DNA from 4 places in the Comamonas sp. wu1-DMT genome. Region 4 is predicted to be linked to each of the others. Evidence: predicted binding sites of a transcription regulator. Region 4 holds the regulator's gene; each other region holds the start of a gene.
The links. Region 4 encodes LexA, which represses DNA repair genes until DNA is damaged. Its sites were predicted from a motif close to ACTGTATNNNNATACAGT; they were not measured.
Positions count from the first base shown of each region.

Region 1 (3,430 bases), on a different contig from region 4:
ACGGCCGCGCTGCTGCACGATGTAGGCATGCTCTATATGGACCCGGTCTGGACCGACCCGGACCACCGCTTGAGCGGCGAGGAACGCAAGCATTTGGTCGCGCATTCCGTCACGGCCATGCTGGTGGTGCGCAGCACCGAACTGTATTCGCGCGCCGTGGAAATCGCCGTGCTTGAGCACCATGAACGCATGGATGGCTCCGGCTATCCGCGCGGCATCAAGGGCAACGCCATTTCGCCCATGGGGCAGGTGCTGCTGCTGGCCGAGGTGGTCTCGGCCTTCTTCGAGAAATTCACGGATATGCCTGGCCAGCGCCTGTCGCTCATGCTGCGCATGAACCACAAGAGCTATCCGGCCGATCTGGTGCACCTGATTTTGCCGCTGCTCTACGACGAAATCAGTCCCGGCAAGCCGCTGGCGCCGCTGCAGGCCGAGTTCTCGCACAGCATCGCGGCGCTGGAGGCCGCGCTGCGCAAATGGAGCGAGCTCAGGCGCGAGTTTCCCGAGCATTGGCAGCAAATGCCTGATGCGCAGGCGGCGGTGCTTGTGGAGACTAATCTTGCACAACTGCAGAAGCAGCTGGCCGAAGCGGGCTCCCACCCCAGTCAGCAGCTGGATGTGCTGAGCTATTTCAAGGATGACGCCCTGGGCATGAGTGAGCTGGCCCTGGTCAACCGTGAGGCCCTGTGGCTGTTGCAGGCCATCATGAACGACTGCCTGCGCCGCTGGCCCACGCTGGGGCAGGGCGGCTCCACGCTGGAAGTCGCCGTGGCCGAATGGTGCGAGGCCTGCGCTCAGCTGATGCCGCAGGCCGGCCGCAGCTCGGCCATGAATGCCGACAGGCAGTCGCTGAATTGAAGGCATCGACCACGAGTTCCGCCCGGGACGGCCGGCCTCAAGTTTGATAGCTGCAGGCGCTTGATTGACAGGCGCTAAACCGGTATTTCTTCAAAACTCTGTGCATCACGTCGCAGCGCGGCGTGCTTTGCTGCGTCTGCTTGCGCCATCCTGAAGAAGTATTTTTGATAGCGCACGACGTCCAATCTACAAGAGTCGACCGTATCTGCTGCCGATATTAAGGCCTTGTTTTGCGCGGAAACCTGAATAACTGTATATTTGTACAGTATTCAAGAGCTTTCGCATGTACACCCAGCCCCTGACATCCTTGGCCCATCCTGGCTCACCGCCCGGCATGACGGAGTCTGTCCGGCAGCAAACAGGTGCAGGGCAGGGCGTGCGGCCGGGTCTGCCCGTTGCGGGCAGCCCGCCTTTGTCCGCCATACGGATTCCAGGTGTCTGGCGCGGCACGGACTGGCAGGCCGGCGCCGGCCCTCAGGTCTGGCCCAGCGGCCATGCTGCGCTGGATGCCGAGCTGCCGGGCGGCGGCTGGCCCGGCAATGCCTTGATTGAGCTGCAGCAACCTGCGCACTGTCATGCGGAGTGGGCCTTGCTGTTGCCCGCGCTGGCCGCCCGTGTCCGGCAGCATGCGGCTTCACTCGGGGATTCGCGGATGGGGCAACTGGTGCTGGTGGCGCCACCCTATCTGCCTTTTGCCCCGGCCTTGCAGGCCGCCGGTATTGACGCGAAGCGACTGTGCGCGGTGCAGCCGGGGCGCAGTGCCCAGGATCTGGCCTGGGCCTGCGAGCAGGCTCTGCATTGCCGGGATGTGCTGGCGGTGCTGGCCTGGTTGCCCGAACTTCCCGCGTCCACGCTGCGTCGCTTGCAGCTGGCCGCCGCTTCGCAGGGCCGGCCTCTGTGGTTATGGCAGGAGCTGCAGGCCGAGCCGCACAGCTCCCCCGCCGCATTGCGGTTGAGACTGGAGAGAGTTACGGCAGACTCCGCTGCCCAGCAGGCGCCGGGTTTGCGGATACAGATACTGAAGCGCCGTGGACCTTTGCTGGAGCGCCCCATACAGCTCGCGCTTTCGCAGTGGGCCTGGCAGCCCGTGCTGCAGGCGCAGGCCCAAAGACATGCGCGCCAGAGCGAGGAGGCTGCCATGCTCATGCAAGGGCGCATGACAGCCGCCGCTCCTGCAACGGCCTCGCCTTGGATGACGGAGGCATGAGATGGGCAGTGCAGAGCACTGGATGGCCTGGCCTCTGGCCTGCCTGAGCGAGTCAAGCCCGGTGCCCGAGAGTTCCTGCTGGTGGGCGCTGGAGTTCTCGCCGCGTGTGGCCTTGCTCGAAGATGCCTTGCTCATGGAGACCAGCATGGTGCAGCGTCTTTGGGGCGGAGCCGAGGTCTTGCTGGCGCGGCTGGACAGTGCTTTTGCGCAAGCTTGTCAGGCTGGCCCCCCGGAGTCCGGGGGCGGCGATGCGGCATTGCAGCCGCTGCGCGGACAGGGCGGCACGGCTTGGCAGGCTTTGGCACGGCTGCGGCTGCAGCAGGGCCGGCCTTGCGGCTCTGTCCCTGTTTCCCTGTCCATGTCCGAGTCATCGCTGCATGCCGATGCGCTGCCGCTATGGACGCTGAGCTCCCTGGAGCAGCACAGCTCCGTGCTGCTGCGCCTGGGCTGCCGGTGCTGGGGCGATGTGCGCGCACTGCCGCGCGCGGGACTGTCGCGCCGCATTGGAGCCAAGGCCTTGCGTGCGCTCGACGAGGCCTATGGTCTGCGGCCCCAGCCGCTTGAGTGGCTGCAACTGCCCCAGCAATTCCTGCTGCGCCACGACCTGGGTTATCCGGCTCACCATGCCGATGCCGTGCTCCATGCCGCGCAGCCGCTGTTGCGCGCGCTGCAGTCCTGGTTGCAGGCCCGTCACCATGCGGTGCTGGCGCTGCGATTGCGCTGGCACCATGATCTGCGTCGTATCGACGGCCAGGAGCTTCCGGCCTCGGAAGCGCTTGTCATCCGCACGGCCCAGCCCACGCAGGGCATGGCGCATTTGCAGCGCCTGTTGCGTGAGCACCTGGGTCAGCAGCGCTGGCGCGCCCCCGTGGACATGCTGGAGTTGCAGGCGCTGGAGACGGTTGCCTGGGCGGCAGAGCCGCTGAGCTGTCTGCCTGCCGTCCAGGGCCAGAGCCCGTCGGACAGCTTGGCCTGGCATGAATGGGTGGAGCGCCTGAGCGCCCGCTGGGGCGAGGAAGCCGTGCAAATGGTGCGGCCGCTGGCCGATCACCGGCCCGAGCAGATGCAGTGCTGGCAAGCTGCGGCGAAGCTGCTGCAGAGCCAGAAGCCAGGCGGCACCAGGGCTAGCGCCAGGGCCGAGGTGGGAGCCGGCTTCGGGCCACGCCGTCAGACCGGCTGTGCCGACCCCTGGCAAGCCCTGTGGCCGCCCTGGCTGCTGTCCAAGCCCCAGGCCTTGCCCGTGCAGGGCAATCGTCCCCAATGGCATGGGCCGCTGCAGCTCAAGGCCGGGCCCTACAGGCTGGAGTCCGGCTGGTGGGATGCGGCTGGCGATGCCCAAGCCGACGCGCCGGCCGGCCTGGCCGT
Region 1 covers NZ_JBANEM010000001.1:134,340-137,769, reverse strand. The annotation lists gene V8Z78_RS00595 (HD-GYP domain-containing protein) at 1-858, shown strand, start outside; gene imuA (translesion DNA synthesis-associated protein ImuA) at 1,142-2,065, shown strand; gene V8Z78_RS00585 (Y-family DNA polymerase) at 2,067-3,430, shown strand, end outside.
Region 1: the regulator LexA is predicted to act here: its motif matches at 1,108-1,125, upstream of imuA (translesion DNA synthesis-associated protein ImuA).

Region 2 (3,430 bases), on a different contig from region 4:
CGCGCAGGCGGCTGGCTGGGTGAGGCATCGAACATGGGCTTGTGCATGGCTGGCTCCATCGACCGCTGGTGAGCGCTAGTGCAGACGTTGGCAACGCCCGCCTAGATATCGACCTCCACGGCATCGCCATGCAGCTCCATCAGCTCGCGGCGGGCGGCGGCTTCGCCCTTGCCCATGAGCTTGGTGACCACGGCCTCCGACTGTGCAAAGTCCAGATTCATGAACTGCACCGGCAGCAGACGACGCGTATCGGGGTTCAGCGTGGTTTCCCACAGCTGTTCGGCATTCATCTCGCCCAGGCCCTTGAAACGGCTGACCTGGCATTTCTCGCGCGGCACGCCGTCCTTGGCGCATTTTTCGATGATGGCATCGAGCTCGCCCGCATCGAGCGCATAGACCTTGATGGCGGGCTTTTTGCCGCGCGCCGGCACGTCCACCCGGAACAGCGGCGGCAGCGCCACATGGATGTGGCCGGCTTCGATGAGCTTGGGGAAATGCTTGAAAAACAGCGTCAGCAGCAGCACCTGGATGTGCGAGCCGTCCACGTCCGCATCCGAGAGAATGCAGATCTTGCCGTAGCGCAGACCGGACAGATCGGGCTCGTCGTTGGGGCCATGCGGGTCCACGCCGATCGCCACCGAGATATCGTGGATTTCGTTGTTGGCGAACAGCCGGTCGCGGTCCACCTCCCAGGTGTTGAGCACCTTGCCGCGCAGCGGAAGGATCGCCTGGGTTTCCTTGTCGCGGCCCATCTTGGCGCTGCCGCCGGCAGAGTCGCCCTCGACCAGAAACACCTCGTTGACGGCGATGTCCTTGCTCTCGCAATCGGTCAGCTTGCCGGGCAGCACGGCCACGCCGCTGCCCTTGCGCTTTTCCACCTTCTGGCCGGCCTTCTGGCGGGTCTGGGCGGCCTTGATGGCGATCTCGGCCAGCTTCTTGCCCCAGTCCACATGCTCGTTGAGCCACAGCTCCAGCGCCGGGCGCACAAAGCCCGAGACCAGGCGCACGGCATCGCGCGAATTCAGGCGCTCCTTGATCTGGCCCTGGAACTGCGGGTCCAGCACCTTGGCATTGAGCACATAGCTGGCGCGCGCAAACACGTCGTCAGGCATGAGCTTGACGCCCTTGGGCAGCAGCGAGTGCATGTCGATGAAGGCCTTGACGGCCTGGAACAGGCCGTCGCGCAGGCCGCTGTCATGCGTGCCGCCCGCCGTGGTCGGAATCAGGTTGACATAGCTTTCGCGCAGCGGCGCACCGTCTTCGGTGAAGGCCACGCACCAGGCCGCGCCCTCGCCTTCGGCAAAGCTGTCGTTGTTCTTGTCGGCAAAGCCCTCGCCCTCGAACAGGGGGATGACGGGCTCGCCATGCAGGCTCTGCGCCAGATAGTCGCGCAGACCGCCCTTGAACTGCCAGCTCTGGGTGTCACGCGACTTTTCATTGATCAGCGAAACGGCCACGCCGGGCATGAGCACGGCCTTGCTGCGCAGCAGATGCACCAGCTCGCCCATGGGCAGGGCCGAGGATTCGAAGTATTTGGCATCGGGCCAGGCACGTACCGTCGTGCCCTGCTTGCGCTCGCCGGCCTGCAGAGGGCGCACCTTGAGCGGCTCGATCACATCGCCGCCCGAGAACACCAGCGTGGCCACCTGGCCGTCGCGGTGCACCTGCACCTCCAGACGTGTGGCCAGCGCATTCGTCACCGAGACGCCCACGCCGTGCAGACCGCCCGAGAAGCTGTAGGCGCCGCCATTGCCCTTGTCGAACTTGCCGCCCGCGTGCAAGCGCGTGAAGACCAGCTCCACCACGGGCGCCTTTTCCTCGGGGTGCAGACCGAAGGGAATGCCGCGCCCGTCGTCCTCCACGCTGTAGGAGCCGTCGGCGTGCATGGTGAATTTGATTTTCTTGCCGTAGCCGGCAAGCGCCTCGTCGGCCGCGTTGTCGATCACCTCCTGCAGGATGTGCAGGGGGTTGTCGGTGCGCGTATACATGCCAGGACGCTGTTTGACAGGCTCCAGACCCTTGAGAACGCGGATCGAGCCTTCGGAATATTCGTTGGACGGTTTGACTGCCATGGGGGCGGATTGTAGTAGCCTCTCCGAGTGAGAGCTGGATAAATTCACAGTTGTTTACTCCCAATACTCTTGCACAAAGCCCGAACATCTGTCTTGGCAACGTGTTTTTACCGGGTCTTCATCGCTGCGGACACTCTGAAAACAATAGCATTTACCGCTTGCCATTCATGCGTTATGGATAGTTTCAAATCGATATCCATTACGCAGATTGCGCAAAGCGCTCACTTTTTATTTTTTTTCTGCCCGGCTGCGGCTCCCGCGCCGCAGCTTGCCGGTCACGCATTCTGGCAGGGCAGCCTGCCACGCATGTGACGGCCTGTGCAGGCGCAAAACAGCTTGTTTCGTTAAAGTGGCAAGTTGACCGCACCCCAAGCCTTTTTTCGCACACACGGCATGACTACAAAGACAACTCAAGCCCCCATGTCCATGGCGCAGATTCTTCTGTGCGGTGGCGCCATCGTCACGCTCTCCATGGGCATACGCCACGGCTTCGGCCTGTGGCTGCAACCCATTACCCAGGAGATGGGCTGGACGCGCGAGAACTTCTCCCTGGCCATTGCCGTGCAGAACCTGTCCTGGGGCATCTTGGGCATCTTCGTCGGCATGCTGGCCGACCGCATCGGCGCCTTCAAGGTGCTGATCGGCGGCTCCATCCTCTATGCCCTGGGCCTGGCCGGCATGGCGCTGTCCCCCGATGCCACCGTGTTTTTGCTGACCGCCGGCGTGCTGATCGGCGCGGCCCAGGCCGGCACCACCTATGCCGTGATCTACGGCGTGCTGGGCCGCCAGATTCCGGTGGCGCGGCGCAGCTGGGCCATGGGCGTGGCCGCGGCGGCAGGCTCGTTCGGCCAGTTCTTCATGGTGCCCGTGGAGGGCAAGCTGATCGCGCAGTTCGGCTGGTCCAATGCCTTGTTGATACTGGCGCTGTTCGCGCTGCTGATCGCCGCCCTGGCCTTTGGCCTGCGCGAGCCGGGCTTTGGCGGCAGCACGCCCATCAAGCGCGAGCAGACCGTGGGCCAGGCGCTCAGGGAAGCCTGGACCTACCCCAGCTTTCTGCTGCTGATGGCGGGCTACTTTGTCTGCGGCTTCCAGGTCATGTTCATCGGGGTGCACATGCCCAGCTATCTGAAGGACTTCGGCATGGCGCCCCATGTGGCCAGCTATTCGCTGGCACTGGTCGGCCTGTTCAATATCTTCGGCACCTATCTGGCCGGCAATCTGGGCCAGAAGCTGCCCAAGCGCTACCTGCTGTCGGGCATCTACGGTCTGCGCTCGGTGGCCACCGTGGCCTTTTTGCTGGCACCGCTGTCGCCCTGGTCGGTCTATGCCTTCTGCGCCGCCATGGGCTTTCTGTGGCT
Region 2 covers NZ_JBANEM010000016.1:74,716-78,145, forward strand. The annotation lists gene V8Z78_RS20485 (lytic transglycosylase domain-containing protein) at 1-47, opposite strand, end outside; gene V8Z78_RS20490 (DNA topoisomerase IV subunit B) at 102-2,072, opposite strand; gene V8Z78_RS20495 (MFS transporter) at 2,493-3,430, shown strand, end outside.
Region 2: the regulator LexA is predicted to act here: its motif matches at 2,106-2,123, upstream of V8Z78_RS20490 (DNA topoisomerase IV subunit B).

Region 3 (3,430 bases), on a different contig from region 4:
TTCATGCTTGGCGCATGAAGCCCGCGCAGATATGTTTCGTAAAACTTGCAACGCTGTCAGCAAATTGTTGGGAATCGGCGCAAAATCGCCATCCTGTTTTAAGTCGGCTTCTTTACGTTGCCTGTTGCCGGGCAAACTCACCCTGCTGCCGGGCAGCCCATGGGCTGCGGGCGGCCGTGATCTGATGGTTCAAAGTTCTATTTCCTCTCATTCCCGCAGTGCCCTGATCGACTGTACCAAGGGGCTGGCTTGTGCTGCCATCGTCTGGCATCACCTGGCTTTCTACGGCCCCATGTCCGATGTGGCTCACCCTGTCATGCCCGACCTGCTGGACTGGCTCTATGAGTACGCCCGTATGGCCGTGCAGATCTTTCTGGTGATCGGCGGTTTTCTGGCTGCAGCCAGCCTGGCTCCCATGGGTCTGGCGCGGTTTGATTCACCTTGGTCCAAGATTGGCAAGCGCTTTGTGCGTCTGGTCGTGCCTTATGCCGTGGCACTGGTGGTGACGATTGTGGTGTCTGCGGCGATTCGTCCCTGGTTCGATCACGAGTCCGTGTCTGCCGACCCCGATCTATGGCAGCTCATGGCCCATGCTTTGCTGCTGCAGGGCATTGTGGGCGAGGAGTCACTGTCGGCTGGCGTCTGGTATGTGTCCATAGACTTTCAGCTGTTCGCCGCGACCGTGCTGCTGCTGGCCGGAGTGCGCTGGCTGCAGCAATGGGCGCTGAAACGCTGGGGCGATACGGCCATGAAGCGCTGGTGGCCCTGGGCTGTGACTGGCATGCAGGGGCTGGTGGTCGTGGGGACGGCAGCTTCGTTGCTGAGCTTCAATCTCGATGCAGACCTGGATGTCTGGGCGATTTATTTCATGGGCGCCTATGGCGTCGGCATGATGGCCTTCTGGGCGGTGGCGGCAGACAAGCGCCTGACGGCCTGGAGCTGGGGCCTGCTGATTGCTGCTCTGATCATCGGCGCGCTGGTCTATGAGTGGCGCGACCGCATTTTTCTCGCCGGCGTGACCGCGATGCTGCTGATCGTTTGCATGCGTACCGAGGTCATTGCCCGCTGGCAGGGTTTTGCGCCGCTGCGTCGCCTGGGAGAGATTTCCTACTCGGTATTTCTGATTCACTTTTCCATCTGCCTGCTGGTCAACGCAGTGGTCAACCATTTCTGGCACGGTTCGGTCACCGCCGCCGTGGTGGGCATCCCGTTTGCCTTTGTGCTTTCACTGACTGCCGGCTACGCGCTGTATCAATTGGTGGAGCGCCATGTTTCGTCATGGAGTCAGGCCCTGCGCTGGCAGGCAGGCCTGATCGGCGCGGGTCTGCTGACCACCATGCTGGCCGGCTTGCGCTGAGTCTGATCCAGGCAACAAAAAAGCAGCTCCGGTGAGCTGCTTTTTTGTTGGGTGAGCCGGTTCAGCGATGGAGCTCGCCCGCGCTTTCGGGCTGGAACTCGATGGCATCCACACGCACGGTTACCTGGCCGGTAGGGCTGGGCATCTTGAACTCATCGCCCACTGACAGGCCCAGCAGGGCGATGCCTACCGGCGCAAAGATGGAGACCTTGTCGGCGCTGCCATCCATATCCTTGGGGTAGACCAGTGTCAGCGTATTGGTCTTGGCGATCTCGAGAATGGTGAAGCGCACGGTGGAGTTCATCGTCACCACGTTGGCGGGTATTTCTGCGGGGTCGAGTACATCCGCGCGGTCCAGCTCCGCCTCCAGTGCATCACGGCCAGGGAACTGGCTGTTGTTCTTTTCCAGCAGCGATTCAATGCGATCCAGGTCCAAGGAGGACAGAGTGATATTGGGCTTGCGCTCCATGTAGTAACTCCCTTGCGAGATGGTGTGGTTGGCGCTTTTGCGTTGCGCAAACGGACAAAAGCCCGGGCAACGGTGTTGTCCGGGCCAAGGCATTCAGTGAAAGGCACCAACTTGGTGCATTGAAGGGATTGTCGGCGCTGAATCGCAAACTGCCAAGCCATCTCGCACTCACTGAGTGCGGATTGACTTTGAACTTGCTCTAGTTAATGGAGCGTGCTAAGCCTGTAGAGCAATGGGCGCAGTCATTTCTCATCCAGATCTGACTCAATCAACCCTCACCGTATTGACCGGGATGCAGCCATGGTTAGTGCCCATTTCTTGCAATGAATAACTGTATTTATGTACAGTTGTTTTATGAAGAAACTTTCCTCATCCTCTGGACTGGAATCCATTCGGACCGATGTGCCGGTGCGGCTCATCAAGGGGCGAGGGGCTGCCAGCCAGATCACGCACCGGTTTGCACGGGAGCTGCGCCAGGGTTTCGATGACGGCTGGGGCAAGTCCGAACAGGATGAAGGAAGCGAAGAGGGTGAGGAGGTCAAGACCTGGTGCACCCATCTGGAGTGGGAGCGGGCTAAATCAGCCCTGAGCCGCCACGAATCGCCGGATCTGCCTTTTCATCTGGGGCTCAATCCCTATAGAGGATGCGAGCACGGATGCATCTATTGCTATGCCCGGCCCACGCATGGCTATCTGGGCTATTCGCCGGGTCTGGATTTCGAAACCCGGCTGATTGCCAAGCAGAACCTGCCCGAGGTGCTGCGCGCCGAGTTATCCCGGTCCAGCCATGTGGCCGCCCCCATCATGCTCGGCTCGGTCACGGACTGCTACCAGCCTGTGGAGCGCGAAGTCGGGTTGACGCGCCGCGTGATAGAGGTCCTGGCGCAGGCCAGGCATCCGTTTTCCATCGTCACCAAGGGCAGCGGCATCGAGCGCGACCTTGATTTGCTGGTGCCGCTGGCACAGCAGCATCTGGTGGCCGTTTATGTGACGCTGACCACCTTGCAGCCCGAGCTGGCCCGGCAGCTGGAACCACGCGCCGCCGCACCGCATCGGCGGCTGCGCATGATTCGGACTCTGAGCGAGGCAGGCATACCCGTGGGCGTCAGCCTGGCACCGCAGATTCCGTTCCTGAACGACGATATGGAGCAGGTGCTGGCCGCAGCCAGCGAGGCCGGTGCAAGACAGGCTTTTTATGCAGTGCTGCGTCTGCCGTGGGAAGTGGCTCCGTTGTTCAATGAATGGCTGACGCTGCACTATCCCGAGCGCGCCCAACGCGTGATGGAGCGGGTGCAGGATCTGCATGGGATCAGCGAAGCGGGCAGAGCCGACGGCAAGGTCTACAACAGCAGGTTTGGCCAGCGCATGAAGGGAACGGGCGCCTGGGCCGATATGCTGGCGCAACGCTTTGCACTGGCCTGCCGCAAGCTTGGGCTGAACCGTGAGCGCGTGCAACTGGACTGCGATCAGTACCATCATTCCTTTCTGTCGCCGCAGCAAAGTCTTTTCTGATGTTTCGTCTCAGTCCGTTGCGTGCCGACTCGGAACGGGTCGACGCAGCGAGCTGCAGCTACCCGGTTGCAAGAAGCCGGAATCTGGCGTGA
Region 3 covers NZ_JBANEM010000023.1:17,581-21,010, forward strand. The annotation lists gene V8Z78_RS23445 (acyltransferase family protein) at 185-1,357, shown strand; gene rnk (nucleoside diphosphate kinase regulator) at 1,419-1,826, opposite strand; gene V8Z78_RS23455 (PA0069 family radical SAM protein) at 2,181-3,338, shown strand.
Region 3: the regulator LexA is predicted to act here: its motif matches at 2,157-2,174, upstream of V8Z78_RS23455 (PA0069 family radical SAM protein).

Region 4 (3,430 bases):
CACCTACCATGTCAAGTTCAACCCTCCCAAGGTGGAAGGCAAGGACGACGTGACCGGTGAAGACCTGGTTCAGCGCGAAGACGACAAGGAAGAAACCGTCAAGAAGCGCCTGGACGTCTACAGCAGCCAGACACGTCCTCTGGTGGACTACTACAGCAACTGGGCCAAGGCCGATGCAGCAGCGGCCCCCAAGTACCGCGCCATCAGCGGCACAGGCAGCGTGGAAGAAATCACCGAACGCGCTCTGGCCGCTCTGGCTTCCTGATCGTCCTGATCACTCGCTCATGGAGCCTTGCCGACTTTAGCGGCCAGGCATCTCTGGGCAAAAAAGGCTGGAGTCATCACCGGCCTTTTTTGTTTTTGAAGCTCGCGCTCCCGGCCTTCCGGCCGACATCAGTCCGGTGCGGAAAAGCTGTACCAGGAATGGCGCTGGAGCCATCAATATTCATAGCTGCCCGCGCCTACATTCATTGGATTTCAGAGCAAAACACTATGAATACTCTTTATCAATGAGGGCTAGAAGCTCTCATAACAAGAGCATCAATCCAATGCGTGAGGCCAGCCCATCAGCTCCAGCATCAGGCTGATTCTGGTCTTGGCCGCCGGCAGGCTGCTCACACGGCTATCCCCCGCTCCCTCGGCCTGCACCACCTGCCCCTCCTCGCACCGGGTCGTGATGCGCAAAGCCATGCCCTGCGCCTGCGCCCAGTCCAGGGCTGACCCCAATGCCTGATGGAGTGTGCCATTGCCCGTGCCCACCACCACCACGGCACGCACGCCTGCCGCATACCAGGCCTGCATCACCGCCAGAGCTACGGCACTGTTGCAGCCCGCATGACTGTGCAGCAGCTCCACCAGGGGCCAGTGATCTGCGGGCGGTAAAGCGATTGCAGTGGAGCTGGCCGCAACGACCGGCAGCCCGCCTGTTGCCCAGCGCAGCCGCCCCTCTTCCACCCAGCCCTGCGGGCCGGCACCACTGCCATCGAAGGCATCCACACGATAAGGATGCACCTTGCGCACCTGGCGTGCACTGAACACCCGGCCCGCCACCACGGCAAGCACACCGCGGCCAGCAGCCTGCATGTCGGCCGCACAGGCCACGGCATCGCGCAGATTGCCGGGGCCGTCAGCCGAAATGGCTGTGGCCGGGCGCATGGCGCAGGTCAGCACCACGGGCTTTGCCGGGTGCAGAACACATTGCAGAAACCAGGCGGTTTCCTCCAGCGTGTCGGTGCCATGGGTGATCACGATGCCGCTCACGTCATCACGAGCGAGCAGCTCGGCACATCGCAGCGCGAGTGCATGCCAGGTCGCGTGATCCATATCCTTGCTGTCCAGCTGCGCTAGCTGCTCCACCTGCAGCGATGCAGAAGCAACGCGCTCCAGGTCCGGCACGGCCTGCAGCAGCTGAGCCACGCCCAGTTGGGCCGCACGGTAGCCCACACTGGTGCCCGCCTGCTCGGCGACACCGGCAATCGTGCCGCCCGTGCCCAGGATGACGATATTTTTGTCAGGTTCCACTTGCAGTCCTCTTCAAACTGATTAAAAATACAGGTACTGGATGAACACACAGTATTCATCATCGATCGATCAAGGAATGCCCATGGACCACCCCAAGCTCACTCCCCGCCAGCAGCAGATTCTGGACCTCATCCAGTCCAGCATCGCTCGCACGGGTGCGCCCCCTACCCGGGCCGAGATTGCCAGCACCTTTGGCTTCAAGTCGGCCAATGCTGCAGAAGAGCATTTGCAGGCACTGGCCCGCAAGGGCGTCATAGATCTGGTCAGCGGCACATCGCGCGGCATTCGCCTGCGCGCCGATACCGTGCGCACCATCAATGCTGCACGCGGTGCCAGCTTTGCGCTGCCGCTCACGGCACTGGCTCCGCTGGTGCTTCCCCTGGTCGGCCGCGTCGCTGCCGGCTCGCCTATTCTGGCCCAGGAACATATCGATCAGAGCTATTCGGTCGAGCCCAGCCTGTTTGCCGCCAAGCCCGATTACCTGCTCAAGGTCCGCGGCATGTCCATGCGTGACGCGGGCATCATGGACGGCGACCTGCTGGCGGTACAGGCTACGCATGAAGCGCGCAACGGCCAGATTGTGGTGGCCCGCCTCGGTGACGACGTGACCGTCAAACGCTTCAAGCGCACGCCTCAGGGCATCGAGCTGCTGCCCGAGAACCCCGACTACAAGATCATTCACGTCGATCCTGAAGAGCCATTCGCCATCGAAGGCCTGGCCGTAGGCCTTATCCGCAACAGCATGTTCATGTAACGGGCAGACGGCGTCCCTCCGCCTATGCAGCGGAGGCACTGAGCCTCTTTCCCTCTCAAGCCCAGGTGGTAGGCGCGAAGCCGTTGAGCTTCGCCCTGGGCGGAGCTTTGCCTGAAGAACGCAATCCTGCCCTTATCCATGCCGCAAGGTCATCAAGAGGAGTTGCCAAATGGGATTCGCCACATCACTGCAGGCTTTGACACGCCTGACCCTTAAAGGGCAGCCTGCCACGCTGTCGCTCAACCCGAACTTCTGCTCTGATGATGCAAGCGAAGCCGCTGCAGAACCTGTATCCTTCACTACCAATCGCCCAAAGGCGAAGCAGATCAGCATTCCTGTCATACGCGCCAACCGCGGCCGCAGTCGTCTAGGCAGCAATACGCTTTGTCCTCAGACCTTTGCAGCGACACCAGAGCTGCAATCGCCAATAACCGACGAGTCTAGGCAAGCAGCTTCTCCACGACTTCTCAAGATCGTGCAGCGTGAGCCGCGCAGTCAGCCCGAATGCCTGCTGATCTGCGGACGCATGGCCGATGTCTGTGCCGCGCTGGAGCGTATGGCACTCCATGAGCAAGCAGCCCCGCAAGTCTGAAAGCTCAGTGAGGTTTGACTGCCTGCACTCGTGCAGCTCTGAGCCCGACCCGCGATAGGCCTGCAGGCGATGCAACAAAGCTTCCATTGCATCCAACAGGAAGCCACCTCAACGCTCTTGGCCCATCGGCCGGCAGATATGGCGCCAGACAACTCTGCCAGCAGTGCATAGGCAAAAACTCGATGTCGCCAGAGCAGGCCCTCTATATTGGCGCCGAACGATCTGGATCGCCATGTAAATTATTTGCTGATGTTCTGCCTGTGCCTGTCCGCCAGAACGCATTTCGCACAAGCCTCGCAGCCTTCTAAACTCCTTGTCAGGCGCGAATATGCGTCAGAACGGATACCCGGATCAGGGTATTGCAGCACCTCTTCGACAGTGGAAACATTCATATACACATGTCAATGAGGGCGTCTTATGAGTGCCTACCGCAAGCTCTTGCAGCACATACAGGCCAAAGACGCCAATGGAGACCTGCGCCTGATTCTGGTCTATCAGAGTTTTGATGAGGTCGACATGCCGCATGGCGTCTCCATACGACCGTCTGCCATTTACTTTGAAAC
Region 4 covers NZ_JBANEM010000007.1:180,037-183,466, reverse strand. The annotation lists gene adk (adenylate kinase) at 1-265, shown strand, start outside; gene V8Z78_RS12420 (asparaginase) at 541-1,521, opposite strand; gene lexA (transcriptional repressor LexA) at 1,604-2,275, shown strand; gene V8Z78_RS12410 (hypothetical protein) at 2,445-2,867, shown strand; gene V8Z78_RS12405 (hypothetical protein) at 3,285-3,430, shown strand, end outside.